DNA from 3 places in the Streptomyces sp. NPDC036822 genome. Region 2 is predicted to be linked to each of the others. Evidence: riboswitches for the same ligand, from Rfam matches in the RefSeq annotation. Region 2 holds a riboswitch; each other region holds the start of a gene.
The links. Region 2 has a riboswitch for cobalamin ahead of cobN (cobaltochelatase subunit CobN). Riboswitches for the same ligand answer to the same signal wherever they lie in the genome.
Positions count from the first base shown of each region.

Region 1: linked by a shared signal. The riboswitch ahead of ACZ68P_RS02670 (prenyltransferase/squalene oxidase repeat-containing protein) and the one ahead of cobN (cobaltochelatase subunit CobN) in region 2 are both predicted to bind cobalamin.
Region 3: linked by a shared signal. The riboswitch ahead of ACZ68P_RS04910 (ribonucleoside-diphosphate reductase subunit alpha) and the one ahead of cobN (cobaltochelatase subunit CobN) in region 2 are both predicted to bind cobalamin.

Region 1 is NZ_JBVJPY010000001.1:572,882-582,757, forward strand. It holds gene ACZ68P_RS02645 (glycosyltransferase family 4 protein) at 1-728, opposite strand, end outside; gene ACZ68P_RS02650 (TetR family transcriptional regulator) at 935-1,609, shown strand; gene ACZ68P_RS02655 (ferredoxin) at 1,656-1,889, opposite strand; gene ACZ68P_RS02660 (aldehyde dehydrogenase) at 1,889-3,358, opposite strand; gene ACZ68P_RS02665 (MBL fold metallo-hydrolase) at 3,479-4,516, shown strand; cobalamin riboswitch at 4,831-4,955, shown strand; gene ACZ68P_RS02670 (prenyltransferase/squalene oxidase repeat-containing protein) at 4,997-6,265, shown strand; gene ACZ68P_RS02675 (SCO2322 family protein) at 6,262-6,966, shown strand; gene ACZ68P_RS02680 (energy-coupling factor transporter transmembrane component T) at 6,963-8,141, shown strand; gene ACZ68P_RS02685 (ABC transporter ATP-binding protein) at 8,138-9,876, shown strand, end outside.
Region 2 is NZ_JBVJPY010000003.1:383,381-393,256, reverse strand. It holds gene ACZ68P_RS09295 (nucleoside hydrolase) at 68-1,012, shown strand; gene abc-f (ribosomal protection-like ABC-F family protein) at 1,164-2,753, shown strand; gene cobN (cobaltochelatase subunit CobN) at 2,770-6,387, opposite strand; cobalamin riboswitch at 6,426-6,564, opposite strand; gene cobG (precorrin-3B synthase) at 6,608-7,948, shown strand; gene ACZ68P_RS09275 (precorrin-8X methylmutase) at 7,963-8,598, shown strand; gene ACZ68P_RS09270 (precorrin-2 C(20)-methyltransferase) at 8,595-9,876, shown strand, end outside.
Region 3 is NZ_JBVJPY010000002.1:109,728-119,603, forward strand. It holds gene ACZ68P_RS04910 (ribonucleoside-diphosphate reductase subunit alpha) at 1-2,290, opposite strand, end outside; cobalamin riboswitch at 2,424-2,570, opposite strand; gene mctP (monocarboxylate uptake permease MctP) at 2,750-4,375, opposite strand; gene ACZ68P_RS04920 (DUF3311 domain-containing protein) at 4,372-4,623, opposite strand; gene ACZ68P_RS04925 (GntR family transcriptional regulator) at 4,757-5,521, opposite strand; gene ACZ68P_RS04930 (extracellular solute-binding protein) at 5,807-7,087, shown strand; gene ACZ68P_RS04935 (carbohydrate ABC transporter permease) at 7,223-8,215, shown strand; gene ACZ68P_RS04940 (carbohydrate ABC transporter permease) at 8,212-9,099, shown strand; gene ACZ68P_RS04945 (glycoside hydrolase family 3 protein) at 9,108-9,876, shown strand, end outside.

The DNA of each region.
Region 1 (9,876 bases), on a different contig from region 2:
CACAGGGCGGTGTCGGCGCCGATGTGGACGACCCGGATGCGGTCGTCGCGTACGCCGAGGTGCTCGACGATCTCCCGGCGGGAGGTGCCGGAGACGGTCAGCACGGACGGCAGGCGGCGGGCGACCCGCTTCTGCATGCGCGTGAAGCCGTACCAGCGGCGTACGGAGGCGCGCCGTTTCCAGTCGTCGGCGGCGTCGAGGTCGAGCTGCCGGTCGACGGTGATGGGGTGGTGGATCGTGGTGACGAGCGGGGCGCCGATCGCGTCGGGGCCGCCGAGGAGTCCGTATCCGAGGGTCTGGTTGTCGTGGACGACGTCGAAGTCGCCGCGGCGGGCGGCGAGCGTGCGCCGGGCCCGGAGCGAGAACGTGAGGGGCTCGGGGAAGCCGCCGGTCCACATGGTGGCGACCTCGAGGGCGTCGATCCAGTCCCGGTACTCGTCGCGCCGGGGCGTGCGGAAGGGGTCCGGCGACCGGTACAGGTCCAGGCTCGCCAGCTCGGTGAGGGTGAGCCCGGGCAGCCCCTCGTCGAGGACCGGGTACGGCTGGGAGCCGATGACCTCCACGGTGTGCCCGAGCCGGGCGAGTTCGCGGGAGAGATGCCGGACGTAGACGCCCTGGCCCCCGCAGAACGGGTTGCCCTTGTACGTGAGGAGAGCGATCCGCAACGGACGGTCACCGTCGCCGGTGAGGCCCTGGCGGGGGCCTGACTCTATGGCCTCAGCGGTCACTCGCTGCCCCCTTCGAGCGTGCGTTTCGCGGGAGCGTAACCGCTCGCGCTAATCTAGAACAAGTTACAGACTTGATCGCTCTTGATCGTTCAAGGTGCACTGAATCTACCGGCAGGTAGCCCCGCTGTAAGAACCGGATCAGGTGATTCGCGCCACGGCGGAGGCCCCGCCATACTGTCGCTCCCCACCGCACGGAACGGGACTCCATGACCGCGGAAGACAGACCCGACTCGCCGCCCCTGACGGAACGCCAGGAGGCGCGCCGCCGGCGCATCCTGCACGCCAGCGCGCAGCTGGCCGGGCGGGGCGGTTTCGACGCCGTACAGATGCGTGAGGTCGCCGAGGCCGCCGGGGTGGCCCTGGGCACGCTGTACCGCTATTTCCCCTCCAAGATCCATCTGCTGGTCGCGACGATGCAGGACCAGCTCCAGCACATGCACACGACCCTGCGGAAGCGGCCGCCGGCCGGGGACAGCTCCGCGGAGCGGGTCGCGGAGACGCTGATGCGCGCCTTCCGGGCGCTTCAGCGGGAACCACAGCTCGCGGACGCGATGGTACGGGCCCTGACGTTCGCGGACCGGAGCGTGAGCCCCGAGGTGGACACGGTGTCGCGGCTGACGACGGCGATCATCCTGGACGCGATGGAGCTGGAGCACCCGACGCCCGAGCAGCTCTCGGCGGTCCGGGTGATCGAGCACACCTGGCACTCGGCGCTGATCACGTGGCTGTCGGGGCGCGCCTCGATCGCGCAGGTGAAGATCGACATCGAGACGGTCTGCCGGCTGATCGACCTGACCGTGCCGAGCGGCGCCGCCCCGGCGGGCGGTCCGGCCGCGCCCGTGGCCACGAAGGCGCGCGGGCGGGCCGGGACGGCGCGCTGAGGGCTCTCCCCCGACGGCACGCCGCAGGGCTGTCACGGAGGGGCGCCTACTCCTCCGGAGGGAAGACCGGCTCTCCGCCGTCGAGCAGGGTGATCAGGATCGCCTCCACGGGGCAGCCCTCGGCCGCCGCGAGCACGCTCTCGTTCGCGTCCGCCTCCGGTCGCGTGGGATGCGACTGGCGGGCCGAGTCGAGCCGGAAGCCGTCCGGGGAGTGGTTCACGCACATGGCCGAGCCGATGCACACCCCCCGGTCGACCTCGACGTGCCAGCGGTCGCCCATCAGGCCCCACCCGGCCCCTCGTACCCGGCCGGCAGATGGATCATCTTGTGCTCCAGGTACTCGCCGAAGCCCTCGGGGCCGAACTCCCGCCCCAGGCCGGAGTTCTTGTAGCCGCCGAACGGGCCGAGCATGTCCAGGCTGAAGGTGTTCACGTTGAAGGTGCCGGTGCGCACCCGCCGGGCGAAGTCGATGCCGTGCTCGACGTCCCCGGTCCAGACGCTACCGCTGAGCCCGTAGTCGGAGTCGTCGGCGATCCGGAGCGCCTCGCTCTCGTCCCCGTACGGGAGGAGACAGATGACGGGCCCGAAGATCTCCTCGCGCGCGATCCGCATGGAGTTGTCGACGTCGCCGAAGAGCGTCGGCTCGACGTACCAGCCGCGCTCCCGGCCCGCGGGACGGCCGCCGCCCGCGAGGACCTTGGCCCCTTCCTCCTGGCCGATGCCGATGTAGTCGAGGGAGCGATGCTGCTGACGGCGGGCGACGAGCGGGCCGACCTGGGTCGCCGGGTCCAGCGGGTCGCCGACGACCAGGGCGCCGGCGGCCGCGGCGAGCGCCTGGGCGATCTCGTCGTATCGGCTGCGCGGGGCGAGGATGCGGGTCTGGGCGACGCACGCCTGTCCGTTGTTCATCCAGGCGGCCGGGACGATCCCGGCGACGGCGGTCGCCACGTCCGCGTCGGGCAGGACGACGGCCGCGGACTTGCCGCCGAGTTCGAGGGTGACGCGGGTGAGGTTGCGGGAGGCGACCTCCATCACGCGCTTCCCGGCCGCGACCGACCCCGTGAAGGAGACCTTGTCGACGCCCGGGTGCCCGACCAGGTACTCGCTGACCTCCCGGTCGGCCGGCAGGATGCTCAGGACCCCCTCGGGCAGCCCGGCCTCCGCCGCGATCTCGCCCAGGATGTAGGAGTCGAGCGGGGACTCCGGCGACGGCTTCAGCACCACCGTGCAGCCGGCCAGCAGCGCCGGGCCCAGCTTCGCCGCCGCCGTGAACTGCGGGACGTTCCACGGCACGACGGCCGCGACCACCCCCACCGGTTCGCGCCGCACCATGATCGGCCCGAGGACTCCGTCGCGCCGGGACTCGTACGTGAAGTCGCGGGCGACGGTGATCGCGGCGTCCCAGACCATCATCGCGCCGAGCGCCTGGGCCAGCACGCTCCAGGAATACGGGGAGCCGTTCTGCGCGCTGATCGAACGGGCGATCTCCTCGTGCCGGACGGCGATGGCGTCCTTGATCCGGGTGACGACCCCGATCCGCTCCTCGAGCGTCGCCCGGGGCCAGGGACCGTGGTCGAAGGCCTCGCGGGCGGCGGCGACGGCCCGGTCGACATCGGCCCGGGAGGCGTGCGGCACGCGGCCGACGACCTCCTCGGTGTGGGGCGAGATCACCTCGATGACCTCGACTCCGAGGGGATCGGTCAACTGGCCGCCGATGTACAGCTTTCCGTGCTCCACAAGCTCGGTCATGACCGACTGCCTCCCGGAACCCGCGACGTTACCTGACTGTGTTTCAGAACTGATACCAGTTCTACTTATCATGGGCAATGCTCGAACGGATGCCGTGCCGTCGCGGAGAGACGAGGACCCATGACCCAGGTGACCGAGCACGGCGGAGGCGTCTGGTCCCTCCGCGTCCCCATCCCGGACAACCCGCTCGGCCACACCCTGGTCCATGTCGTCGACACGGACCGCGGCCCCGTCCTGATCGACACCGGCTGGGACGACCCGGCCTCCTGGGACGAACTCACCGACGGGCTCACCGCGCTCGGCACGTCCGTCCGCGACGTCCACGGCGTCGTCATCACCCACCACCACCCCGACCACCACGGCCTGTCGGGCCGGGTCCGCGAGGCCTCCGGCGCGTGGATCGCGATGCACGCCGCCGACACCGCCGTCGTCCGCCGCACCCGCGAGTCCGAGCCCGAGGTGTGGCTCGACTACCTCGCCCGCAAACTCGCCGCCGTCGGCGCCCCCGAGGGGCACACCGCCCCGCTCCTCGCCGCCCGGGGAAACGGCCGGATGCGGACCCTGCCCGGGCTGCGCTCGGCCCTGCCCGACCGCGAGATCGTCCCCGGGGAGCTCCTGGACCTCGCGGGGCGGCGCCTGCGCGCCGTCTGGACCCCGGGTCACACCCCCGGCCACGTCTGCCTACATCTGGAGGAGGCCCACCCGGCCGGGCTGCCGGGGCACGGCCGGCTGTTCTCCGGTGACCACCTGCTGCCCGGGATCTCACCGCACATCGGTCTCTACGAGGACCCGGACGACGACACCGTCACCGACCCGCTGGGCGACTACCTGGACTCGCTGGAGCGGATCGGCCGCCTCGGCGTCGCGGAGGTGCTCCCCGCCCACCAGTACGCCTTCGCCGACGCGGCCGGGCGGGTCCGCGAGCTCCTCGACCACCACGAGGAGCGGCTGACGGGCCTCCTCGCCCTGCTGGCCACCCCCCTGACCCCGTGGCAGCTCGCCGAACGGATGGAGTGGAACCGCCCCTGGGAGCAGATCCCGTACGGCTCCCGGACCATCGCGGTCAGCGAGGCCGAGGCGCATCTGCGGCGACTGGTGAAACTGGGCCGCGCGGAACCGGCGGCCGGCACGGACCCGGTGGCGTACGTGGCGGTCTGACCGGGGAGCCTGGTGTGTCGGTCCGACCCGGCGGCCCGGTGTGGCGGTCCGCGGGTTCTACGGCACCCCTGGCGCCGGCGGCGGTCCGGCCGGGGTCCCGGGAGGCGGTCGCCCGTGGGGCCCGATCGGGCACGCCGTCACCAGGCGCTTGCGCCGTCGGCCGCGCCCGGGGGCCGGCTGCGGGCACGCCGGCGCCTCGTCGTTCCGCCGTCGGCCGCGCCCCGGGGGCCGCCGGGTGTGAGGCACCTCGCACTCCCCGGCCGCCCGGGCTACGGGCCGGTAGAGTGTGCCCGTCGTCATCATGCCCGTACGGGGGGAAGCCGGTGGAAATCCGGCACTGACCCGCAACCGTGAGCCACCCCGTGTGGTGAGTCGGAATGCCCCGTCCGGGACGTGAACGCCGGCACCGTCGAGGAATACGGAGCCGAGCCTGGTGCCCTTGTGCGTGCCGGTGCCCGGCCGCAGGAGAGGCCAGCACGCATGACCACCGTCCGCCGCGGCGCCGCCGCGTTCGCAGCCGCCGCGCTGCTCTGCACCGGAACGGCTTCCGTCGCGGCCGCCGCGCCCTCCCCGTCCCCCACCCCCGCGCCGGTGATCCCCTCCGGTCTCTACGGCACCAAGGACCCGACGTACGACGGCGTCTGGCGCCAGTCGCTCGCCTTCATCGCGCAGCGCACGAACGGCATCCAGCCCGCCGAGCAGGCCGTCACCTGGCTCCAGCGGCAGCAGTGCGACAGCGGCGCCTTCTCCTCGTACCGCCCGGACCCCGCCAAGCCGTGCGCCCCGGCCACCATGCTGGACACCAACGCCACCGCCGTCGCCGTCCAGGCCCTCTCCGGCGTCAAGCGCGACAGCGCCGACCCCGAGGCGCTCGCCAAGGCCGCCAAGGCGGGCGCCGCCTGGCTGAAGGGCGTCCAGAACAAGGACGGCGGCTGGGGCTACAACCCCGGCAGCCCCAGCGACGCCAACTCCACCTCGATCGTGATCGGCGCCCTCGCCGCGCTCGGCGAGAAGCCGGGCGAGGTGACGTCCGCCGACGGCAAGACCCCGTACGACGCGCTGCTCGGCTTCGCCGTCCCCTGCGCCACCAAGGACGGGGCGGGCGCGTTCGCCTACCAGCCGGACAAGACCGGCAAGCTCCTCGCGAACGCCGACGCCACCGCGGCCGCCACGCTCGCCGGGCTCGGCAAGGGCATCACCGCGCGCGGCGTGAAGCCCGCGCAGACGCCCACCTGCACCGACCTGCCCAAGCGGACGGTCGAGCGGGCCGCCCTCAACGGCGCCTCCTACCTGGCGGGCGCGCTGGCGAAGACCGGCCACCTGAACACGCCGCCGATGCCCGGCGCCGCCGAGTCGGCCCCGCTGCCGGACTACGGCAACACCGCCGACGCCGTCGTCGCCCTCGCGGCGACCGGCGCCACCAAGGAAGCGGCCGGGGCGCTGACCTGGCTGGAGAAGAACTCCGCCGCCTGGGCGCGGGAGAACGGCCCGGCCGCCTACGCCCAGCTGGTCTTCGCCGCCAACGCCATGGGTGTCGACCCGACCGCCTTCGGCTCCGCCGACCTCCTCGGCCGGCTCGCCGCCACCGGCCCGGCGCCGCAGTCCTCGCCGTCCGCCACGGCCTCGGCGAGCGACGAGAAGGCCGAGGACGGCGACGACTCCGGCTCGTTCGGCATCTGGTGGATCATCGGCATCGGCACGGTCGTCGGCGTCGGCATCGGCATCCTGCTGAGCGGTCGCAAGAAGTGAGGTCCGGGCGCCTCTCCGCGGCCGCGGCGGCCACCGCCGCGGTGGCCGCCGTCCTGACCGCGGCCGCCGCCGGCCCCGCCCAGGCCGCGGGATACCGGTACTGGTCCTTCTGGGAGAGCGACGGCGCGGACCGGTGGACGTACGCGAGCCTCGGTCCGGCGACCGCCAGGCCCGGCGACGGGGAGGCGATCGGCTTCCGCTTCGCGGTCAGCCAGGACTCGAAGGACGCCACACGGCCCTCCGCGGCCCCCGACTTCGCGGCGGTCTGCTCCGGTACGCCGGAGAAGACGGGCACCAAGCGGGTCGCGGTCGTCGTCGACTTCGGCGGCCCGGCGGACGCCCCGCGCGGCGAGACGCCCCCGGAACCGGCCCTCACGGTCGGCTGCGCGCAGGTGCGCGAGGACGCGACGGGCGCGGAGGCGCTGGCGGCGGTGGCGAAGCCGCTGCGGTACGACAGCGCGGCGATGCTCTGCGGCATCGCGGGCTACCCGGCGAAGGGCTGCGGCGAGCAGGTGGCGGAGACCGAGCCGTCCGGGACCGCCGGGACCGCGAAGCCGGACGGGCCCGGCCCGACGGCCCCCGCCGCCGGTGACGGTGGGGAGAGCGGCGACGGCGGTCCCGCCCTCGGGATCGCCGCGGGCGGGGCGGCCGTCCTCGTCCTCGGCGGCGCGGCGGTCTGGAAGGCTCGCCGCCGCGCATGATCCGTGCCCCCGAGGCGAACCGTTCCAACGCCCTGCACGCGGGCGCCTGGTGGCTCTGGGCGCTCGGCCTCGCCGTGGCCGCCTCCCGCACCACCAACCCCCTGCTCCTCGGGCTGATCGTCGCCGTCGCGGGCTATGTCGTCGCGGCGCGCCGCACCGACGCGCCCTGGGCCCGCTCGTACGGCGCGTTCGTGAAACTCGGCCTGTTCGTGGTGTTCGTCCGGGTGGTGTTCTCGGTCGTCCTCGGCTCGCCGATCCCCGGCACCCACGAGCTGTTCACCCTGCCCGAACTGCCCCTGCCGCAATGGGCTCAGGGCGTACGGATCGGCGGGCGGGTCACCGCCGAACAGCTGGTCTTCGCGGTGTACGACGGGGCGAAGCTGGCGGCCCTGCTCATCTGCGTCGGCGCCGCGAACGCCCTCGCCAACCCGGCCCGGCTCCTCAAGTCGCTGCCCGGCGCGCTGTACGAGGCCGGGGTCGCCGTCGTCGTGGCGATGACGTTCGCGCCGAACTTGGTCGCCGACGTGGTCCGGCTGCGGACCGCCCGACGGCTGCGCGGCCGCCCGACGGGCGGCGTGCGGGCGGTGCTCCAGATCGGGCTGCCCGTCCTCGAAGGGGCGCTGGAGCGGTCGGTCGCCGTGGCGGCGTCGATGGACGCGCGTGGGTACGGGCGTACGGCGCGGGTCCCGGCGGCGGTGCGGCGGACGACGAACGTGCTGACGCTGGGCGGCCTGCTCGGGGTGTGCGCCGGTTCGTACGGCCTGCTGGCGGCGGGGGGCGCGGGGTACGGGCTGCCGCTGGTCGGCGTCGGTCTCGCCGCGGCCGTGGCAGGTCTGTGGCTGGGCGGACAACGGACCGTACGGACCCGCTACCGGCCCGACCGCTGGGGGGTGCGGGCCTGGCTGGTCGCCGGTTCGGGAGCGGCGGTGGCGGCGCTGATGATCGCCGCCGACACCTACGCGCCCGAGGCGCTGCGCCCCGGGGTCGTCCCGCTGGTGGCGCCGTACCTGCCGGTGTGGCCGGCGCTGGCGGTGCTGGTGGGCCTGGTTCCGGCGTTCGTCGCCCCGGTGCCCGCCTCCGCGTCCGCACTATCCGCCTCCACGTCCGCACCCGCTTCCGCGTCCCTCCCTGTCCCTGTGTCCGTTTCCGTGTCCGAGGAGTCCCGAGTCCCGTGATCCGCTTCGAGAACGTCTCGGTGACGTACGGGGACGCCGACGCGCCCACCCTCCGGAACCTGGACGTGACGATCCCCGAAGGCGAGCTGGTGCTGCTCGTCGGCCCGTCCGGGGTCGGCAAGTCGACGCTGCTCGGCGCGGTGTCGGGCCTCGTCCCGCACTTCACGGGCGGGACGCTCGGCGGCCGGGTCACGGTCGCGGGCCGCGACACCCGCACGCACAAGCCGCGTGAGCTGGCCGACGTGGTGGGCACGGTGGGCCAGGACCCGCTCGCGCACTTCGTCACGGACACGGTCGAGGACGAGCTGGCGTACGGGATGGAGTCCCTGGGCCTGGCTCCGGCGGTGATGCGGCGCCGGGTGGAGGAGACGCTGGACCTGCTGGGGCTCGCGGAGCTGCGCGACCGCCCGATCGCCACGCTCTCGGGCGGGCAGCGCCAGCGGGTGGCGATCGGCTCGGTGCTCACCCCGCATCCGAAGGTGCTGGTCCTGGACGAGCCGACCTCGGCACTGGACCCGGCGGCCGCCGAGGACGTTCTGGCGGTGCTCCAGCGTCTGGTCCACGACCTGGGGACGACGGTCCTCATGGCCGAGCACCGCCTGGAGCGGGTGGTGCAGTACGCGGACCGGGTCCTGCTGCTGCCGGAAGGAATCATGGGCCCGCCCGCCGAGATCATGGCCGTCTCCCCGGTCCACCCGCCGGTGGTGGCCCTGGGCCGCCTGGCGGGGTGGTCCCCCCTGCCGCTGACGGTCCGCGACGCGCGCCGCCGCGCGGCCGACCTGCGCACCCGTCTGGAGGGCCGCGCCCCGGAGACGCCCCGCACACCGGCTGCCGCGCTCGCCCCGGCGGGACCGGCGGTGGACGGGGCTCCCGCGCGCGAGACCGGGCAGGCGCCGGGTGGGCCGGCGGCCGGGGAGGCGACTGGTGAGCCGGCGACCGGGGAGGCGACTGCGGCGCGCGCGGCAGACGGGGCGGCTGATGCGCGGGAACCCGGGCAGGCGACTGGTGAGCCCGCGACCGGCGGGGCGGCCGGTGCGCGGGAACCCGGCGGGGCGGCTGGTGCGCGAGCGACCGGCGAGACAGCCGTCGCGCCGGCGGCCGGGGAGGCGGCCGGTGCGCGAACGACCCGCGAGATCCCGCCCCCGCGAGCAGCCGGCACGGCCGCCGCTCCCGACCCGTCCCCCGCCGCGCGCGGGTGGTGGGCTGGGCGGCTCTCCCTCTCCCGGCGGCGCCGCCCGCGCACGGCCCGCCCGGTAGACCCTCACGGCAAGCGCCCCGGGGAGCTTCTCGTCGAGGCCGACGGGCTCGGCGTCCGCCGTGGCCGGGTCGAGGCCCTGCGCCGCGTCGACCTCCGCGTCACCGCAGGGGAGACCGTCGCGCTCATGGGACGTAACGGCGCCGGCAAGTCCACCCTCCTCGGGAGCCTCGTCGGGATGGTCCCGCCGACGTCCGGGAGCGTGCGCGTCGGCGGTCTGGTCCCGCACAGGACGGAGCCCGGCGAGCTGATCCGCCGGGTCGGACTCGTTCCGCAGGAACCGCGTGACCTGCTGTACGCCGACACAGTCGCCGCCGAGTGCGCCGCCGCCGACGCGGACGCGGGCGCCCGGCCGGGGGCCTGCCGCGAGCTGGTCTCCCAGCTGCTGCCGGGCGTGGCGGACGACACGCATCCCCGCGACCTGTCCGAGGGGCAGCGCCTGGCACTCGCCCTGGCCGTGGTCCTCACCGGACGCCCCCC
Region 2 (9,876 bases):
CCCCGGAGTCCGGCGGCGCGCGGGCGCGGCGGGTGACCGTGCGGCGGGGTTGTGGGACCGTGGAGGCATGGCCGTACCCGTGATCCTCGACTGCGATCCCGGACACGACGACGCGTTCAACATCCTGCTGGCCGCGGCCCATCCGGCGATCGACCTGCTGGCCATCACCACCGTCGCGGGCAACCAGACGGTCGAGAGCACCACCCTGAACGCGCGCCGGGTGTGCACCGTCGCCGGGATCGAGGGGGTGCCCATCGCGCCCGGCCGGGACCGGCCGCTGCACGGCGCGCCCCTGGCCGGCGAGAACATCCACGGCGACTCCGGCCTCGACGGGCCCGGCTTCGGCGACGACGAGCCCCGGGTCCCGCGCGACCCCCGCGACGCGCTCACCCTCGTCCGGGACATCCTGCTCGCGCACCCCGCGCCGGTGACCCTCGTGGCGACCGGGCCGCTGTCGAACGTCGCGACCCTCCTGCTCGCGCACCCGGAGCTGAGCCACCGGATCGAGCGGATCGTGCTCATGGGCGGATCGACCGGGCGCGGCAACACCACCCCGGCGGCGGAGTTCAACATCCTCTGCGACCCGGAGGCGGCGGACATCGTCTTCACCTGCGGGCGCCCGGTGACGATGTTCGGCCTCAACGCCACCCACCAGGTGCGCGCGACCCCCGAGATCGTGTCGCGCATCGCGGCGCTCGGCACCCCGCTCGCCCGGCTCTGCGTCGAGCTGCTGACCTACTTCGCCGGGACCTACCGCGAGGTGTACGGCTTCGAGACCCCGCCCCTGCACGACCCGCTGACCGTGGCGCACCTGATCGACCCGTCGCTGATCAGCCTGGTCCGGGCGCCCGTGACGGTCGAGCTGGCGGGGACGTACACCCGCGGCGCGACGCTCGTGGACCTCGACGGGGTGACGGGGCGGCCCGCCAACGCGGAGGTGGGGATGGAGGTCGACGTCCCGGGGTTCTGGGACCTGATGATCGAGGCCGTGCGGGTCCTGGGCGACCGCTGAGAGCCGCCCCGTGACCCTCCGGCCGGGACTCCGGACCCGAGACGAGACGAAACGTCTTGCCAAAGAGGGCGCACCACCCTAGGATCGAGACAAGACGAAACGTCTCGTCTCGTATTACACGCGCCCCGCCGCCGACCGAAGGAATGCGCCCTTGTTCCGTGTCCTCCTCACCGACGTCGTCAAGCGCTACGACGACCGGCTCGTCCTCGACCGGGTCTCCCTCTCCGTCCGCGCCGGCGAACGCGTCGGCGTCGTCGGCGACAACGGCTCCGGGAAGTCCACCCTCCTCCGGCTCCTCGCCGGCCTGGAGGCCCCCGACAACGGCACCGTCACCGTCGAGTCCCCCGGCGGCAGCGGATACCTCGCCCAGACCCTGGACCTGCCCGGCACCGCACGCGTCGGCGACGCGGTCGACCTCGCGCTCGCCGGCGTACGGGACCTGGAGCGGCGGATCCGGACGGCCGAGGCCGCCCTGGCGCGCACGGGCGACCTCGACGGGTACGCGGAGCTGCTCGCCGCCTACGAGGCGCGCGGCGGGCGGGACGCCGACCGACGGGTCGGGACGACGCTCCGGCGGCTCGGGGAACCCCACCCGCTCGACCGCGACCGCCGGCTCGCCACCCTCTCCGGCGGGCAGCGCTCACGGCTCGCGCTCGCCGCGACGCTCGCCGCCGACCCCGAACTGCTGCTGCTCGACGAGCCGACCAACGACCTCGACGACGAGGCCGTCGCCTGGCTGGAGGAGCGGCTGCGCGCCCACCGGGGCACGGTCGTCGCCGTCACCCACGACCGGGTCTTCCTCGACCGGGTCACCACGACCGTCCTGGAGGTCGACCACGAACGGCGTCGCCTGCGGCGGTACGGCAACGGCTACACCGGCTATCTGGCCGGCCGGGCGGCCGAACGGGCGCGCTGGGAGCAGGAGTACGAGGACTGGCGGGCCGAGCTGGCGCGTCACTCGGCGCTCGCGGACGCCCACATCGACCGCTTCTCCGCGATCCCGCGCAAGGCACCGGCCTCCTTCAGCGGGGCGGGGGCCTTCCGGGCCCGGTCACGGGCGCACGGTGCGATGAGCCGCATCCGCGCGGCGCGGGAACGGCTCCAGCGGCTCACCGATCACCCGGTGGCGGCGCCACCGGAGCCGCTGCGCTTCACGGCGCGGGTCGAGGGGGAGCCGGCGGCGGTCGACCTGACCGGCGTACGGGTGGAGGGGCGGCTGCGCCTGGACTCCCTGCACCTGGGCGCCGGCGAACGGCTGCTCGTCACCGGGCCCAACGGCGCGGGCAAGACCACGCTCCTCCGGCTCCTCGCGCGCGAACTCCGCCCGGACAGCGGGTCGGTGACGGCCCCGCGCCGGGTCGGCGTGCTGCGCCAGGACCCGCCCGCCGTGCCCGACGGCCCCCGCACGGTGGCGGAGTCCTTCGGCGCGGACCGTGCCGAGGAGCTGCTCGCCCTGGGGCTCTTCACGGCGAAGGACCTGACCACCGAGGTCCGGCACCTGTCGGCCGGCGGGCGCCGCCGTCTGGAACTCGCCCACCTGGTCACCCGTCCGGCGGACCTGCTCCTCCTCGACGAGCCGACCAACCACCTCTCCCCCGGCCTGGTGGAGGAGCTCGACGCGGCCCTGGCCGTGTACCCGGGCACGCTGGTGATCGTCACCCACGACCGCCGTCTCCGGGAGGGTTTCCGGGGACGGCGTCTGGAACTGACGCCGTGGGCCGCCGCCCGGTGTCCGGCGTGAACGGCGGCCCGGGGCGTCAGTCCTCGGTGCCGTCGTCCTCCAGGTCGCCCTCGGTCTCCAGGAACACCTCGCGCAGCGCCGCAAGGACCTGCGGGTCCGGCTTCTCCCACATGCCGCGGGACTCCGCCTCCAGGAGACGCTCCGCGATGCCGTGCAGCGCCCACGGGTTGGCGTCCTTGAGGAAGGCCTGGTTCTCCGGGTCCAGGACGTACGTCTCGGTGAGCTTGTCGTACATCCAGTCGGCGACCACGCCGGTCGTGGCGTCGTAGCCGAAGAGGTAGTCGACGGTCGCCGCGAGCTCGAAGGCGCCCTTGTAGCCGTGGCGGCGCATCGCCTCGATCCACTTCGGGTTGACCACACGGGCCCTGAAGACCCGGGAGGTCTCCTCCACCAGGGTGCGGGTGCGGACCGTCTCGGGGCGGGTGGAGTCGCCGATGTACGCCTCGGGGGCCGTGCCCTTCAGCGCGCGGACGGTCGCCACCATGCCGCCGTGGTACTGGAAGTAGTCGTCGGAGTCGGCGATGTCGTGCTCGCGCGTGTCGGTGTTCTTCGCCGCCACGGCGATCCGCTTGTACGCCGTCTCCATCTCCGCCCGGGCCGGGCGGCCTTCGAGACCGCGGCCGTAGGCGTAGCCGCCCCACACGGTGTAGACCTCGGCGAGGTCCGCGTCCGTGCGCCAGTCGCGCGAGTCGATCAGCTGGAGGATCCCCGCACCGTACGTGCCCGGGCGGGAGCCGAAGATACGGGTCGTGGCGCGCCGCTCGTCGCCGTGCTCGGCCAGGTCGGCCTGGGCGTGCGCCCGTACGTAGTTGGCGTCGGCCGGCTCGTCGAGGGCGGCCGCGAGCCGGACGGCGTCGTCCAGCAGGCCGATGACGTGCGGGAACGCGTCCCGGAAGAAACCGGAGATCCGCAGGGTGACGTCGATGCGGGGGCGGCCCAGCTCGGCGAGCGGGATCGGCTCCAGGCCGTTGACGCGGCGGGACGCCTCGTCCCACAGCGGGCGGACGCCCAGCAGGGCCAGCGCCTCCGCCACGTCGTCGCCGGCCGTGCGCATGGCGCTCGTGCCCCACAGGGAGAGACCGACCGAGGTCGGCCAATCGCCGTTGTCGGTGCGGTAGCGCTCCAGGAGGGAGTCGGCGAGCGCCTGCCCGGTCTCCCACGCGAGGCGGGAGGGGACGGCCTTGGGGTCGACGGAGTAGAAGTTCCGGCCGGTCGGCAGCACGTTGACCAGCCCGCGCAGCGGCGAGCCCGACGGCCCGGCCGGCACGAAGCCGCCGTTCAAGGCGTGCACGGCGTGGGTGAGTTCGTCCGTGGTGGCGGCGAGCCGGGGCACGACCTGCTCGCAGGCGAAGCGCAGGACGTCCGCGACCTCGGGGCCGTACGCGCCGGCGATCCCGGCGACGGCGTCCACGGACCAGTCCGCGGCCTCCAGCGCCTCGACGAGCTCCCTGGCCTTCTCCTCGGCCTCGTCCGCGGTCCGCAGCGTCGCGGCCGACTCGTCGAGTCCCAGGGCCTCACGGAGGCCGGGGAGCGCCTGCGTGCCGCCCCAGATCTGCCGGGCGCGCAGGATCGACAGCACGAGGTTGACCCGCGCCTCGCCCTTCGGCGCCCCGCCGAGCACGTGCAGACCGTCCCTGATCTGCGCGTCCTTGACCTCGCAGAGCCAGCCGTCGACGTGCAGCAGGAAGTCGTCGAAGCCGTCGTCGTCGGGCCGGTCCTCCATCCCCAGGTCGTGGTCGAGCTTGGCGGCCTGGATCAGCGTCCAGATCTGGGCGCGGATCGCCGGCAGCTTCGAGGGGTCCATGGAGGAGATCTGCGCGTACTCGTCGAGCAGCTGCTCCAGGCGCGCGATGTCGCCGTAGGAGTCGGCGCGGGCCATCGGCGGCACCAGGTGGTCGACGAGCGTGGCGTGCACCCGCCGCTTGGCCTGGGTGCCCTCGCCCGGGTCGTTGACCAGGAAGGGGTAGATCAGCGGGATGTCGCCGAGCGCGGCGTCCGGGCCGCAGGCGGCGGAGAGGCCGGCGTTCTTGCCGGGCAGCCATTCGAGGTTGCCGTGCTTGCCGAGGTGGACCATCGCGTCCGCCCCGAAACCGCCGTCCTCGGCGCGGGCGGCGATCCAGCGGTAGGCGGCGAGGTAGTGGTGGGACGGCGGGAGATCGGGATCGTGGTAGATCGCGATGGGGTTCTCGCCGAAGCCGCGCGGCGGCTGGATGAGGATCAGCAGGTTCCCGCGCCGCAGGGCCGCGAGGACGATGTCGCCCTCCGGGTTGCGGGAGCGGTCCAGGAACATCTCGCCGGGCGCCGGGCCCCAGTGCTCCTCGACGTGGCGGCGCAGTTCCTCGGGCAGGGTCGCGTACCAGCGCTTGTAGTCGGCGGCCGGGATGCGGACGGGGTTGCGGGCGAGCTGCTCCTCCGTCAGCCAGTCCCGGTCGTGGCCGCCGGCCTCGATCAGGGCGTAGATCAGCTCGTCGCCGTCGCCGGAGACCAGACCGGGGATCTCGTCCTCGGGCCCGAAGTCGTACCCCTCCTCGCGCAGGCGCCGCAGCAGCGCCACGGCGGAGGCGGGGGTGTCGAGGCCGACCGCGTTGCCGATGCGGGAGTGCTTGGTCGGGTACGCGGAGAGGACCAGGGCGAGCTTCTTCTCGGCGTTCGGGATGTGCCGCAGGCGGGCGTGGCGGACGGCGATCCCGGCGACGCGGGCCGCGCGCTCGGCGTCGGCGACGTACGCGGGCAGGCCGTCCTCGTCGATCTCCTTGAAGGAGAACGGGACGGTGATGAGCCGGCCGTCGAACTCGGGCACGGCGACCTGGCTGGCGGCGTCCAGCGGGGAGAGACCCTCGTCGTTCTCCTCCCAGGCCGCGCGGGAGCCGGTGAGGCACAGCGCCTGGAGGATCGGCACGTCGAGGGCGGCGAGCGCGCCGGCGTCCCATGCCTCCTCGTCTCCGCCCGCCTGGGCCTCGGCGGGCTTGGTGCCGCCGGCCGCGAGGACGGTGGTGACGATGGCGTCGGCGCCGCGCAGCCGGTCGAGCAGCTCGGGCTCGGGGGCGCGCAGGGAGGCGACGTACAGCGGGAGCGGGCGGGCGCCGGCGTCCTCGAGGGCGTCGCACAGGGAGCCGATGAAGGCGGTGTTCCCGCTCATGTGGTGGGCGCGGTAGTAGAGCACGGCGACCGTGGGGCCGTCGGCGTTCCTCGGCTCGCGCTCCAGGGGCCCCCAGGTGGGGGCGGCGGCCGGGGCCTCGAAGCCGTGGCCGGTGAGCAGCACGGTGTCGGCGAGGAACCGGGCGAGCTGCTCCAGGTTGTCCGGGCCGCCGTGCGCCAGGTAGGCGTGGGCTTCGGTGGCGACGCCGATGGGGACCGTGGAGGCCTCCATGAGCTGGGCGTCGGGGGCCTGTTCGCCGCTGAGGACGACCACGGGGCGGGCCTGGCCGTCGGCGAGCAGGGCGTCCAGGCCGTCCTCCCAGGCGCGCAGCCCGCCGAGGAGGCGGACGACGACGAGGTCGGTGTCGTCGAGGAGGCCCGGCAGCTCGTCGAGGCCGAGGCGGGAGGGGTTGGCGAACCGGTAGGCGACCGGGCCGCCGGCCGCGCGGGCGCTGAGCAGGTCGGTGTCGGAGTGCGACAGCAACAGAATTCGCATGCGAGCGCAGGCCTTCCTCGGGGTTGTCCGCGCCCCGGGTGGTCGTGTGGACGGCGGGAGTTCCTGACTCACCCGGCCCCCGTTCCCGGGACGGGCTCACAGTGGCGGGACCGCGCCGGAATCTCACCGGGCTTCCTCCCCGGGGTCCTGGGACCCCATGCCGTCTGCATAGTAGATCCTGCGCGCGGCGGCCCGAAGGGTCGGCCGGATCCACGTGGGTATGCTCGCCGCCATGCCGCCCACCCCACCCACAACGCCCAACCAGGGCGAACCTCTCATACGGGACCGTGGCGATGCCTGCCCCGGGGCGCTGCGACTGCACCCCGCCGACGACGGCCGCCTGGCGCGATTGCGCCTGCCCGCAGGGCTGTTGACGGCGCGTCAGGTGCGGTGTCTGGCCTCGGCGGCAGACGAGCTGGGCGACGGCCGGATCAGCGTCACCTCACGGGGGAACGTGGAGCTGCGCGGCCTCGGCGAGGACTGCGGGGCGGCCCTCGCCGGGCTGCTGGCCCCGGCCGGACTGCTGCCCTCCGTGACCCACGAGCGCGTCCGGAACATCGTCGCCTCGCCCCTGGCCGGAGTCGACGGAAAAGGCTGCCAAGACGTGCAGTTGTGGGCGCGTGAGCTGGACGCCCTGCTGTGCTCGCGGGACTGGACGACGGCACTTTCCGGTCGTTTTCTCTTCGCCCTGGACGACGGGCGCGAAGACGTCGGCGGACTCGGCGCGGATGTGACGTTGTTCTCAACCTCCACGACGTCCGCGATGTCCGCGATGACGTCAGGAGCTTCCGGATCCGGCGCGCTGCTGCGGGTCGCCGGGTGCCGGGTCTTCCGGGTCGCGGCCGCCGACGCGCCCCGCGCCGCCCTCGCGGCCGCCGACGCCTTCCTGGCCGCAGCCCGTGAGGCCGGCACCGGCGCCTGGCGCGTGCGCGAACTCCCGGAGGGCGTCGGGCCGGACCTCGCGGCCGCGCTCGACCGCGCGGGCGTCCCGGCCGAACCCCTGGCGCCGGACGCCCCCGGCACGGCGGGCCCGGACGCCGACGGCGCGGGGCCGCGCCCCGGCGTCCACGCCCACCCCCTGACCGGGAAGCACGCCGTCGCCGTCGCCGTCCCGCTCGGCCGCCTCACCTCCGCGCAGCTGCGCGCCCTCGCCCCCGACGACGACGGCGGCGGTGGCGAGCTGCGGCTCACTCCGTGGCGCGGAGCCGTCGTGACCGGCCTCGCCGACCGAGCGGCCGCCGGGGCGCGGCTCGACGCGCTCGCCGAGGCCGGACTGATCACCCGCGCCGGCTCCCCGTGGCTCGGCGTGGGCGCGTGCACCGGACGGCCCGGGTGCGCCAAGTCGCTCGCCGACGTCCGGGCGGACGCGACCCCCGGCCACGGCGCGGGCGGGCTCCCCGTCCACTTCTCCGGCTGCGCACGGCGCTGCGGCCACCCCAAGGGCACCTGGGTCGACGTCGTCGCCACCGGCGACGCAACGTACGAGGTCGACGGCGTCCCCACCCCGAGAACGCAACTGGCGGCCGCTGTGGCGACAGCCCGTACACCCACCACGAGATGAGCGAGAGCAACAGGATGTTCGACTACGAGAAGGACGGCGCGGAGATCTACCGCCAGTCCTTTGCCACGATCCGCGCCGAGGCGGATCTCGCGGGTCTGCCCGCCGACGTCAGCCAGGTCGCGGTCCGGATGATCCACGCCTGTGGCATGGTCGACCTCGTCCGGGACCTCGCCTACTCGCCCGAGGTCGTCTCGCGCGCCCGCGCCGCCCTGCGCGCCGGCGCGCCGATCCTCTGCGACGCGCAGATGGTGGCCAGCGGGGTGACCCGCAAGCGGCTGCCCGCCGACAACGACGTGGTCTGCACCCTCTCCGACCCCTCCGTGCCCGCCCTCGCCGCCGAGCTCGGCACGACCCGCAGCGCGGCGGCCCTGGAGCTGTGGCGCGACCGCCTCGAAGGCTCGGTCGTCGCCATCGGCAACGCGCCCACCGCCCTCTTCCGCCTCCTGGAGATGATCGAGCAGGGCGCCGGGCGCCCGGCGGCCGTCCTCGGCATACCGGTCGGCTTCATCGGCGCCGCCGAGTCCAAGGACGCGCTGGCCGCGCACGCCTCCGGCGTCGACCACCTCGTCGTCCGGGGACGGCGCGGCGGCAGCGCCATGACGGCCGCCGCCGTCAACGCGATCGCGACCGAGGCGGAGATCCAGGCATGAGCGGCAAGCTGTACGGGGTCGGACTCGGCCCCGGCGACCCGAACCTGATGACCGTCGCTGCCGTGAGGGCCATCGAGGCCGCCGACGTCATCGCGTACCACTCGGCCCGCCACGGCCGGTCCATCGCCCGCTCCATCGCGGCCGAGCACATCCGCGAGGACCACGTCGAGGAGCGGCTGATGTACCCGCTCACCGTGGAGACCACCGACCACCCCGGCGGCTACCGGGGAGCGCTCGACGACTTCTACGAAGAGGCGTCGGCACGGCTCGCCGCCCACCTGGACGCGGGCCGCACGGTCGCCGTCCTCGCCGAGGGGGACCCGCTCTTCTACGGCTCGTACCAGCACATGCACAAGCGTCTGGCACACCGCTACGACACGACGGTCATCCCCGGCGTGACCTCGGTGAGCGCCGCCGCCGCCCGGCTCGGGGAGCCGCTGTGCGAGGCGGAGGAGGTCCTGACGATCATCCCCGGCACGCTGCCGGAGGACGAGCTGACGGCCCGGCTCGCGGGCACGGACTCGGCGGTCGTGATGAAGCTGGGGCGGACCTTCCCGACCGTGCGGCGCGCCCTGGAGCGGGCCGGCCGGCTCGACGACGCGCGGTACGTCGAGCGGGCGTTCATGGCCGGCGAGCGGACGGCGACGCTGGCCGAGGTCGACCCGGCCTCGGTCCCCTATTTCTCGGTGGCCGTGCTGCCCTCCCGCATCGACCAGGAGGCGCCCGTACGCGAACGGGGCGAGGTCGTCGTCGTCGGCACCGGCCCGGCGGGCGCGCCCTGGCTGACGCCGGAGTCGCGCGGCGCCCTGGTCAACGCCGACGACCTGGTCGGCTACACCACCTACGTCGACCGGGTGCCGGTCCTGCGGCCGGGCCAGCGGCGCCACGGCTCCGACAACAAGGTCGAGTCCGAGCGGGCCGAGTTCGCCCTCGACCTGGCGCGGCGCGGGCGGCGGGTCGCGGTCGTCTCCGGCGGCGACCCGGGCGTCTTCGCGATGGCCACGGCGGTCCTGGAGGTGGCGTCCGAACCGCGCTACGCGGACGTGCCCGTGCGCGTCCTGCCCGGGGTCACCGCGGCCAACGCGGCGGCCGCGGCGGCGGGCGCCCCGCTGGGCCACGACTACGCCACGATCTCCCTGTCCGACCGCCTCAAGCCCTGGGACGTCATCGCCGAACGGCTGCGCGCCGCGGCGGGGGCGGACCTGGTCCTCGCCCTCTACAACCCGGGGTCGAGGGCCCGTACGCACCAGGTGGCGGCCGCCCGTGACCTGCTGCTCG
Region 3 (9,876 bases), on a different contig from region 2:
CGGCGGGCGTCGCCTGGGCCGCGCGGGCGATCCGGGTCGCCGGACGGGACCGCAGGTAGTACGTCGTCTTCAGGCCCTGCTTCCAGGCGTACGCGTACATCGACGACAGCTTGCCGATCGTCGGCGTCTCCAGGAACAGGTTCAGGGACTGCGACTGGTCCAGGAACGGGGTGCGGGCCGCCGCCATGTCGATCAGACCGCGCTGCGGGATCTCCCACGCCGTGCGGTACAGCGCGCGGACCTCGGCGGGCACCCAGCCGAAGCCGGCCACCGAGCCGTTGGACTCGCGCAGGGCCTCCCGGGTCTGGGCGTCCCACACGCCGAGCCGCTTCAGCTCGTCCACGAGGTACGCGTTGACCTGGAGGAACTCCCCGGAGAGCGTCTCGCGCTTGAAGAGGTTGGAGACCTGCGGCTCGATGCACTCGTACACGCCCGCGATCGACGCGATGGTCGCCGTCGGCGCGATGGCGAGGAGGAGGCTGTTGCGCATGCCGACCGTGGCGATCCGCTCGCGCAGGGCGGCCCAGCGCTCGGGCCAGTGCAGCTCCACGTCGTAGTGGTCGGGGTGCAGCACCCCCCGGGCGGCGCGGGTCTTGCGCCAGGCCGGGAGCGGGCCGTAGCGCTTGGCCAGGTCGGTCGACGCCTCGTACGCCGCGAGCATGATCCGCTCGGCGATCCTCGTCGACAGCGCGCGCGCCTCGGGTGAGTCGAAGGGCAGCTTCAGCTGGAAGAAGACGTCCTGGAGACCCATGGCGCCCAGGCCGACGGGCCGCCAGCGGGCGTTGGAGCGCCCGGCCTGCTCGGTCGGGTAGAAGTTGATGTCCACCACCCGGTCGAGGAACGTGACGGCCGTGCGGACGGTCGCGTCGAGACGCTCCCAGTCGATGGCCTCCTCCCCGTCGCGGACGTCGGACCGCACGAAGGCGCCGAGATTGACCGACCCGAGGTTGCAGACCGCGGTCTCGCCGTCGTCCGTCACCTCCAGGATCTCCGTGCAGAGGTTGGAGGAGTGGACCGTGTGGCCCGGCTCCGCCGTCTGGTTGGCGGTCCGGTTCGAGGCGTCCTTGAAGGTCATCCAGCCGTTGCCGGTCTGGGCCAGGGTCCGCATCATCCGGCCGTACAGGTCACGCGCCGGCATCGTCTTGCGGGCCAGGCCGGCGGCCTCGGCGGCGCGGTAGGCGGCGTCGAACTCCTCGCCCCACAGGTCGACCAGCTCGGGCACGTCGGCGGGGGAGAACAGCGACCACGAGGCGTCGGCCTCGACCCGGCGCATGAACTCGTCCGGGATCCAGTGCGCCAGATTGAGGTTGTGCGTACGCCGCTGGTCCTCACCGGTGTTGTCCCGCAGCTCCAGGAACTCCTCGATGTCCGCGTGCCAGGTCTCCAGGTAGACCGCGGCCGCGCCCTTGCGCCGCCCGCCCTGGTTCACGGCGGCGACGGAGGCGTCCAGCGTCTTCAGGAACGGCACGATGCCGTTGGAGTGCCCGTTGGTGCCGCGGATCAGCGAGCCGCGGGCGCGGATGCGGGAGTACGACAGGCCGATGCCGCCCGCGTGCTTCGACAGCCGCGCGACCTGGTGGTAGCGGTCGTAGATGGAGTCCAGCTCGTCCTTCGGGGAGTCCAGCAGGTAGCAGGACGACATCTGCGGGTGGCGGGTGCCGGAGTTGAAGAGCGTGGGGGAGGAGGGGAGGTAGTCGAGCCGGCTCATCAGCCCGTGCAGCGCCGCCACCTCGTCCAGGGCGCGGGCGCTGTGGTCCTCCGCGAGGCCGCAGGCGACGCGGAGCATGAAGTGCTGCGGAGTCTCGATCACCTTGCGGGTGATCGGGTGGCGCAGGAGGTAGCGGGAGAAGAGCGTGCGCAGGCCGAAGTAGCCGAAGCGGTCGTCCGCCGAGGCGTCGATCAGGGAGTCGAGCCGGGCGGCGTGCTGACGGACGAACTCGGCCGTCCGGTCGGCGATGAGCCCCTCGTGGTGACCGACGGCCACCGACGAGGAGAAGGTGACCGCGCCCTGGCCGGCGGCCTCGTCGGCGATGGTGATCGTGAGCAGCCGGGCCGCGAGCCGGGAGTAGGCCGGGTCCTCGGCGATCAGACCGGCGGCCGCCTCGGTGGCCAGCTCCCGCAGCTCCGCCTCGTCCGAGGCGGCGTTGCGGCCGCGCAGCGCGGCGGCGGCGACCCTGCCCGGGTCGGTGTCGGGGAGATCGGCGGTGAGGTCGGTCAGGGTCCGGAGCAGTACCGTCCCGGGTCCGTCGCTCTCGATCGCCGCGGCCGGATCGGCTGGCGCGATGGTCACGTGGGGCTCTCCCTCGCTCGGCCCGGGGGCGGCGGCGGGAAGCGGACGGCAGAGGGCACCCCTCAGGCGGGCGCGCGCCGTGTCCACCGGCCCACTCCGCGAGGCCCGGACGACTCTGGCACCCGGAACGGACGGACCGGGCGCGCCGTCCACAGGTCTTCGGACTCGGCAGGCGTACGGATACGCCCGAACCACACCGTTGCGGGACAGTTCCGGATTTCCACCGGATTCCCCTGAGAGGACAGCGAGATGAGCATACATGTGGGGGGCGCCCCTCGAAGCACCCCCCACATGTTGTGTCGTCGGTGCGTCAGAGCGCCCGAGCCGGACCCGGTGGGCGGACGCTTCGCGGGGCCGGGCGGCGAGCGGCGGACGCCGCAACCCGTACCGACGGCGAAGGCCGCCGCGCTCCCTTCGGGAGTCGCGGCGGCCTTCGGACCGTCCGTCACCGAGGCGCGGTCAGTGCGTCTCCTGCCCCAGCTTCGGCATGTCGACCTGCACGCCCGGCTCGCCCGCGTCGGCCGTGTAGTCCGACGGGGAGGTCTCGTCGATGCCCTCCGGCGCCTTGACCGCCTTCAGGACGAAGGTGAGGACGACGGTGACGATCAGGTTGAGCACGAAGGCGGTCAGGCCGATGTAGCCGATCTCGCCGATGCCCGGGATCTCGGCGGACGAGCCGCCGAAGTGCTTCTGGGTCGGGCTGGCCACGCCGTACGCCGCCGCCGTGCCGTAGACCATGCCGACGGCCCAGCCGGCGAGCAGCGCCCAGCGGTGGAACCAGCGGGTGAACAGGCCGCCGACCAGCGCCGGCAGCGTCTGCAGGATCCAGATGCCGCCGAGGAGCTGGAAGTTGATGGCGACGGTCTTGTCCATGGTCAGGACGAAGGCCAGCGCGCCGACCTTCACCAGCAGCGACACCAGCTTGGACACCTTGGTCTCCTGCTCCGGCGTGGCGTCCGGCTTCAGGAAGTCCTTGTAGATGTTGCGTGTGAACAGGTTGGCCGCGGCGATCGACATGATCGCGGCCGGTACCAGGGCGCCGATGCCGATGGCGGCGAAGGCCACGCCGGCGAACCAGTCCGGGAACATGTTCTCGAACAGCTGCGGGATCGCGAGCTGGCCGTTGGAGACCTTGACCCCGGCGGCGATCGCCATGAAGCCGAGCAGGGCCAGCAGACCCAGCATCAGCGAGTACAGCGGCAGGATCGTGGTGTTGCGGCGGATCACGTCACGGCTGCGCGAGGAGAGCGTCGCCGTGATCGAGTGCGGGTACATGAAGAGCGCGAGCGCCGAGCCGAGCGCCAGCGTGGCGTAGCCCCACTGGCCCATCTCGCCCGGCACCAGCGCGCCGCGCGGCTTGTCGGTCGCGGGGTTGACCGTGGCGTACGCCTCGCCGGCCTTGGCGAAGATCTCGTCGAAGCCGCCGAGCTTGATGGGGATGTAGATGATCGCCACGGCGATGACGATGTAGATCAGGGTGTCCTTGACGAAGGCGATGAGCGCCGGGGCGCGCAGACCCGAGGAGTACGTGTACGCCGCGAGGACGCCGAACGCGATCAGCAGCGGCAGGTCCTTGATGAACCAGTGCGTGTTCTCGCCGCCGCCCACGCCCATCACGTCCAGGACGGCCTGGATGCCGACGAGCTGGAGCGCTATGTACGGCATGGTCGCGAGGATGCCGGTGAGGGCGACCGCCAGCGACAGGCCCTTCGAGCCGAACCGGCCGCGGACGAAGTCGGAGGTGGTGACGTAGCCGTGCTTGTGGGAGACCGACCACAGGCGGGGCAGGAAGGTGAAGATCAGCGGGTAGACCAGGATGGTGTACGGCACGGCGAAGAAGCCGGCCGCGCCCGCCGCGTAGATCGCCGCGGGGACGGCGACGAAGGTGTACGCGGTGTAGAGGTCGCCGCCGAGGAGGAACCAGGTCACCCAGGTGCCGAACGAGCGGCCGCCCAGGCCCCACTCGTCGAGGCTGTGCTCGTTCTCGGCCTTGCGCCAGCGCGAGGCGAGGAAGCCCATGACCGTGACGGCCAGGAAGAAGAAGATGAAGACGGCGAGTGCGACGCCGTTCACGCCCTCGTTCACTTCGACGCACCTCCCTTGCGGGAGCGCTGGTCACGCTGCCACAGCGTGTACGCGATCATGGTCAGCGCGGTCGAGATGACCACCCAGGCCATCTGGTACCAGTAGAAGAACGGGATGCCGATGAAGGTCGGTTCGACCTTCGCGTACGAGCTCACCCAGAGCATCGCCACGAACGGCGCGACCAGGCAGAGCGCCACCACCACCCGTACGGGTGTGACGGTGGGTTGTCTTTCCTGCGTTTCCGACATACGGCGAACCGTCCCCTCGCTGATCACCTGTTTAATGCGCAGGAAATCTAGGGGACGGGTTCGCCGTATGGAACCCCCGTCCGGATAACGGACGTAACTGGGGTCATTTGTCGGGGAATGGAATCGGGCCCGGTCAGCCGTTGGGGCGCTGCAGCCTCGCGACGAACTTGTACCGGTCTCCGCGGTAGACCGAGCGCACCCATTCGACCGGCTCGCCCTGCGCGTCCAGCGAGTGCCGGGACAGCATCAGCATCGGCAGGCCCACGTCCGTGCCGAGCAGCCCCGCCTCGCGCGGAGTGGCGAGGGAGGTCTCGATGGTCTCCTCGGCCTCGGCCAGGTGCACGTCGTACACCTCGGCCAGCGCGGTGTAGAGCGAGGTGTACTTCACCAGTGAACGGCGCAGCGCGGGGAAGCGCTTGGCCGAGAGGTGCGTGGTCTCGATGGCCATCGGCTCGCCGCTCGCCAGGCGCAGCCGCTCGATGCGCAGCACCCGGCCGCCCGCCGAGATGTCGAGCAGTCCGGCGAGCGTGTCGTCGGCGGTGACGTACCCGATGTCGAGCAGCTGGGACGTGGGCTCCAGGCCCTGCGCCCGCATGTCCTCGGTGTAGGAGGTGAGTTGCAGGGCCTGGGACACCTTGGGCTTGGCCACGAAGGTGCCCTTGCCCTGGATGCGTTCGAGCCGGCCCTCGACGACCAGTTCCTGCAGGGCCTGGCGCACGGTGGTGCGCGAGGTGTCGAACTCGGCGGCGAGCGTGCGCTCCGGCGGGACGGGCGTGCCGGGCGGCAGGGTCTCCGTCATGTCGAGCAAATGCCGCTTCAGTCGGTAGTACTTGGGCACGCGCGCGGTACGGGTGGCGGGGGTGCCCTCCGTCTCCGTGCTGCCCGGGTCCGTGGCCATGGCCTGCCTTCCCGACTCCTGTGCTGCTGCCGTCACCGGCTCCTCCGTCTGTCGCGGCTCACATGGTGGCACGGACCGGTCACGGGTCGTCGCCCTCCCTCAGGTGTCGGTCCGATAACGGACCCGACTGCCCTTCTTATACACCCTTGACACCCCTAAAGGTCTAGGCCAAGCTCCCGGTACTGGTCTAAACCATTAAAGACCAGGTCCCAGCCCCACGAGCATTACTCGGCGTATGTCTTCGCGCGGTGGGCAGGGGTTGCAGGCATCCCTGAGGAGGGTGGCGTGAAGCGCAAGCTCATCGCGGCGATCGGCGTCGCGGGCATGATGGTCTCGATCGCGGCATGTGGCGGTTCGGACAAGGGTGGGGACAGCGCCGGGGGCGACGTCAAGGAGATCACCGTCTGGCTGACGGTGGACGCACAGAACAACTGGCCCGAGCTGGTCAAGGCCGCCGATGACGCCGTGGTCAAGAAGCACCCCGGCATCAAGATCAAGCACGAGTACTACGGCTGGCCGGACAAGAACACCAAGCTCGACGCGGTGCTCGCCACGGACAAGGCCCCGGACGTTGTCGAGATGGGCAACTCCGAGATGATCAGCTACATGGCCAAGGGTGCCTTCGCCGAGGTCGACGCCTCGAAGTTCGACAACTCGGACAAGTGGCTCGACGCCCTCAAGGACTCGGTCACCTACAACGGCAAGACCTACGGCGTCCCCTACTACGCCGGTGGCCGCGTGGGCACCTGGCGCAAGGACATCGCCGCCGAGGTCGGCGTCAAGGCCGCCCCGAAGACCTGGGCCGAGCTGACCGCCGCGCTCGACGCCATCCAGAAGAAGAAGGGCGACAAGTTCAGCGCCTGGTACCAGCCGTCGCCGGACTGGTACGCCGCGATGTCCTTCGTCTTCGAGGCCGGTGGCTCCATCGCCAAGCAGGACGGCGAGTCCTGGAAGGCGAACCTGTCCTCGCCGGAGTCCGTCAAGGGCCTCACCGAGTACAAGAACATCCTCGACAAGTACATGCACGGCGACAAGACGAAGGACGAGGCCGACCGCCCGGTCGTCTTCGGCCAGGGCAACGCCGCCACGATGTTCGCCGCCGGCTGGGAAGGCGCCACCGCGGCCGACCCGAAGAGCGACAAGGTCGGCGGGCTGAAGGACAAGCTCGAGAACTTCGTGATGCCCGGCCCGTCCGGCAAGAACCTCCCGGTCTTCCTCGGCGGCTCGGACCTGGCCATCCCGGTCAAGTCCAAGGCGCAGGACGTCGCGGCCGAGTGGATCGCCGCCTTCACCGGCGCCGAGGGCCAGAAGGGCCTCGTCGCCAAGGGCAACCTGCCCAACAACAAGGCGGACCTCGCTCCGCTGAAGGCCGACCCGGCCACCACGGTCCCGGCCACCGCGGCCGAGTCCAGCTGGTTCGTCCCGACCGCCCCCGGCTGGGGTCAGGTCGAGAAGGCCCAGATCCTCAAGACGATGCTCATCGAGATCGCCAACGGCAAGAAGTCGGTCGAGGCCGCCGCGAAGGACGCGGACGCCGCGATCGACAAGGTCATCAACACCAAGTGACCTATGGCAGGGCCCCGTCACCCCGGCGAGTGAGCCGAAGGGGCGCGCGGAGAGCGCCCCGGAGGACAACCGAGCCTCAGGGGGCGACGGGGCCCTGCTTCCCGTACCACGAGAGGGATCGCTGAGGAGCACGGGATGAGTGCCGCAGACACAACCACCGCGAAGGTGCCGCCGGTGCGGCAATCGCCACCATCCGGCCCCGTGGCCGGTACCCCGACACCGGGGAAGAAGCCGTCCGCCGGCGGAGGCGGCATCCCCTGGATGCTGCTCGCCCCCTGCCTGCTCGTCCTTCTCCTGGTGCTCGGCTATCCGCTCGTGCGCCTGGTGACGCTCTCCTTCCAGTACTTCGGGCAGCCGCAGCTCTGGGGCTTCCAGGAGGCGGAGTGGGCGGGCTTCGACAACTTCACCAAGATCCTGGGTGACGGCGAGTTCTGGGCCGTCGTCCTGCGCACCGTGATCTTCGCGGGCGGCGCCGTGATCGCCACCATGGTCATCGGCATGCTGATCGCGCTGCTGCTCCAGCGGGTCTCCGGCTGGGTCAAGGCCCTGATCAACATCGTGCTCGTGGCGAGCTGGGGCATGCCCATCATCGTCGCCACCGCCATCTTCAAGTGGCTCTTCGACGCCGACTACGGCGTCCTGAACTGGCTGCTCAGCAAGATCCCGGGTGTCGACATGATCGGCCACAACTGGTTCGCCAGCGGCCCTCAGGGCCTCGCCGTCATCATGCTGCTGGTCGTCTGGGGGGCCGTGCCCTTCGTCGTCATCACGCTGAGCGCCGGTCTGACCCAGGTCCCCAAGGAGCTGGAGGAGGCCGCCCGCCTCGACGGCGCCGGAGCCTGGGGGGTCTTCCGCTTCGTCACCCTGCCCATCCTGAAGCCGATCATCGTCATGCTGACGACGCTCTCGGTGATCTGGGACATGGGCGTCTTCCCGCAGGTCTACGTGATGCGCAACGGCCACCCCGAGGCGGAGTTCCAGCTGCTCACCACGTACTCGTTCGACAAGGCCTTCGTGGTCAACGACTACGGCACCGGCTCCGCGATCGCGCTCGTCACCGTCGTCCTCCTGCTCGGCGTCGTCGCCGTGTACATGCGTCAGATGCTCAAGATCGGAGAAGTGGAGTGACCACGGACACCGCTGCTCCCGCCGTCACCGCGCCCGCCGTCACCCGGCGCCCCGCCGCCGGCCCGCGTCGCAAGTCCAAGCTCGGCTGGAACCTCGTCGGGCTGCTGGTCGTGGTCGTCATCGGGTTCCCGGTCTACTGGATGGTCAACACGGCCTTCAAGCCGGCCAAGGACGCCATCGACCCGAACCCCCACTTCTTCCCGACCACCTTCACGCTCGAGAACTTCAAGCGCGCGCTGGAGATCGCGGACTTCTGGGGCCCGGTCACCCGCAGCCTCATCGTCTCGTCCGTGGTGGTCGTCGTCGGCATCATCGTGGGCATGCTGGCGGCGCTCGCCATCTCCCGCTTCGCCTTCCGCGGGCGCAAGATCGTGATCGTCGGCATCCTCGCCGTCCAGATGGTCCCGCTCGTCGCGATGATCATCCCGGTCTTCCTGATGCTCAACGACCTGGGCCAGTACGACAAGATCACCGGCCTGATCATCACGTACCTGACCTTCATCCTGCCCTTCACGGTGTGGACGCTGCGCGGGTTCATCGTCAACATCCCCAAGGAGCTGGAGGAGGCCGCCCAGGTCGACGGCTGCACCCGCACCGGCGCCTTCGTGCGGGTCGTCTTCCCGCTCCTCGCGCCCGGCATGGTCGCCACCTCCGTCTACGGCTTCATCCAGGCGTGGAACGAGTACCTCTACGCCCTGATGCTGATGAGCCAGCAGAACCAGACGGCCACCGTCTGGCTCGGCAACTTCATCACGAAGAACGGCACCGAGTACGCCCCGATGATGGCGGGCTCCACCATGATGGCCGTCCCCATCGTGATCCTCTTCCTCCTTGTCCAGCGCAAGATGGCCGCCGGTCTGACGGCCGGCGCGGTGAAGGGATAACGCCTCCCATGACCACGCTCACCACCGGCACGGACACCCTGACCCGCGACGCGCTCACCGTCCTGCAGCCCGGGTTCCTCGGCACCACCGCCCCCGACTGGCTGCTCCGCCGGATCGGCGAAGGGCTCTCCTCCGTCGGCCTGTTCGGCCGGAACATCGACTCCCCCGAGCAGCTCGCCGCCCTGACGGCACGGCTGCGGTCGGAGCGCGACGACGTCCTGGTCGCCATCGACGAGGAGGGCGGCGACGTCACCCGCCTGGAGGTCCGGCACGGCTCCTCGTTCCCCGGCAACTACGCGCTGGGCTCCGTGGACGACCCGGGCCTCACCCGGGCCGTGGCCCACGAGCTCGGCCGCCGTCTCGCCGCGTGCGGGGTGGACCTCAACTGGGCGCCCTCCGCCGACGTGAACTCCAACGCGGACAACCCGGTCATCGGCGTCCGCTCCTTCGGCGCCGACCCGCAGCTCGTCGCCCGCCACACCGTGGCGTACGTCGAGGGCCTCCAGGCCGTCGGCGTCGCCGCCTGCACCAAGCACTTCCCCGGGCACGGCGACACCAACGTGGACTCCCACCACGCGCTGCCCCGGATCGATGTGGACCTCGACACACTGCACGCCCGTGAGCTGGTACCTTTCCGCGCCGCCATCGCGGCGGGTACCAAAGCCGTCATGAGCGCGCATATCCTTCTCTCCGCGCTCGACCCCGACCGCCCGGCCACCCTGAGCCCGCAGATCCTGACCGGTCTGCTGCGCGGGGAACTGGGCTTCGACGGGCTGA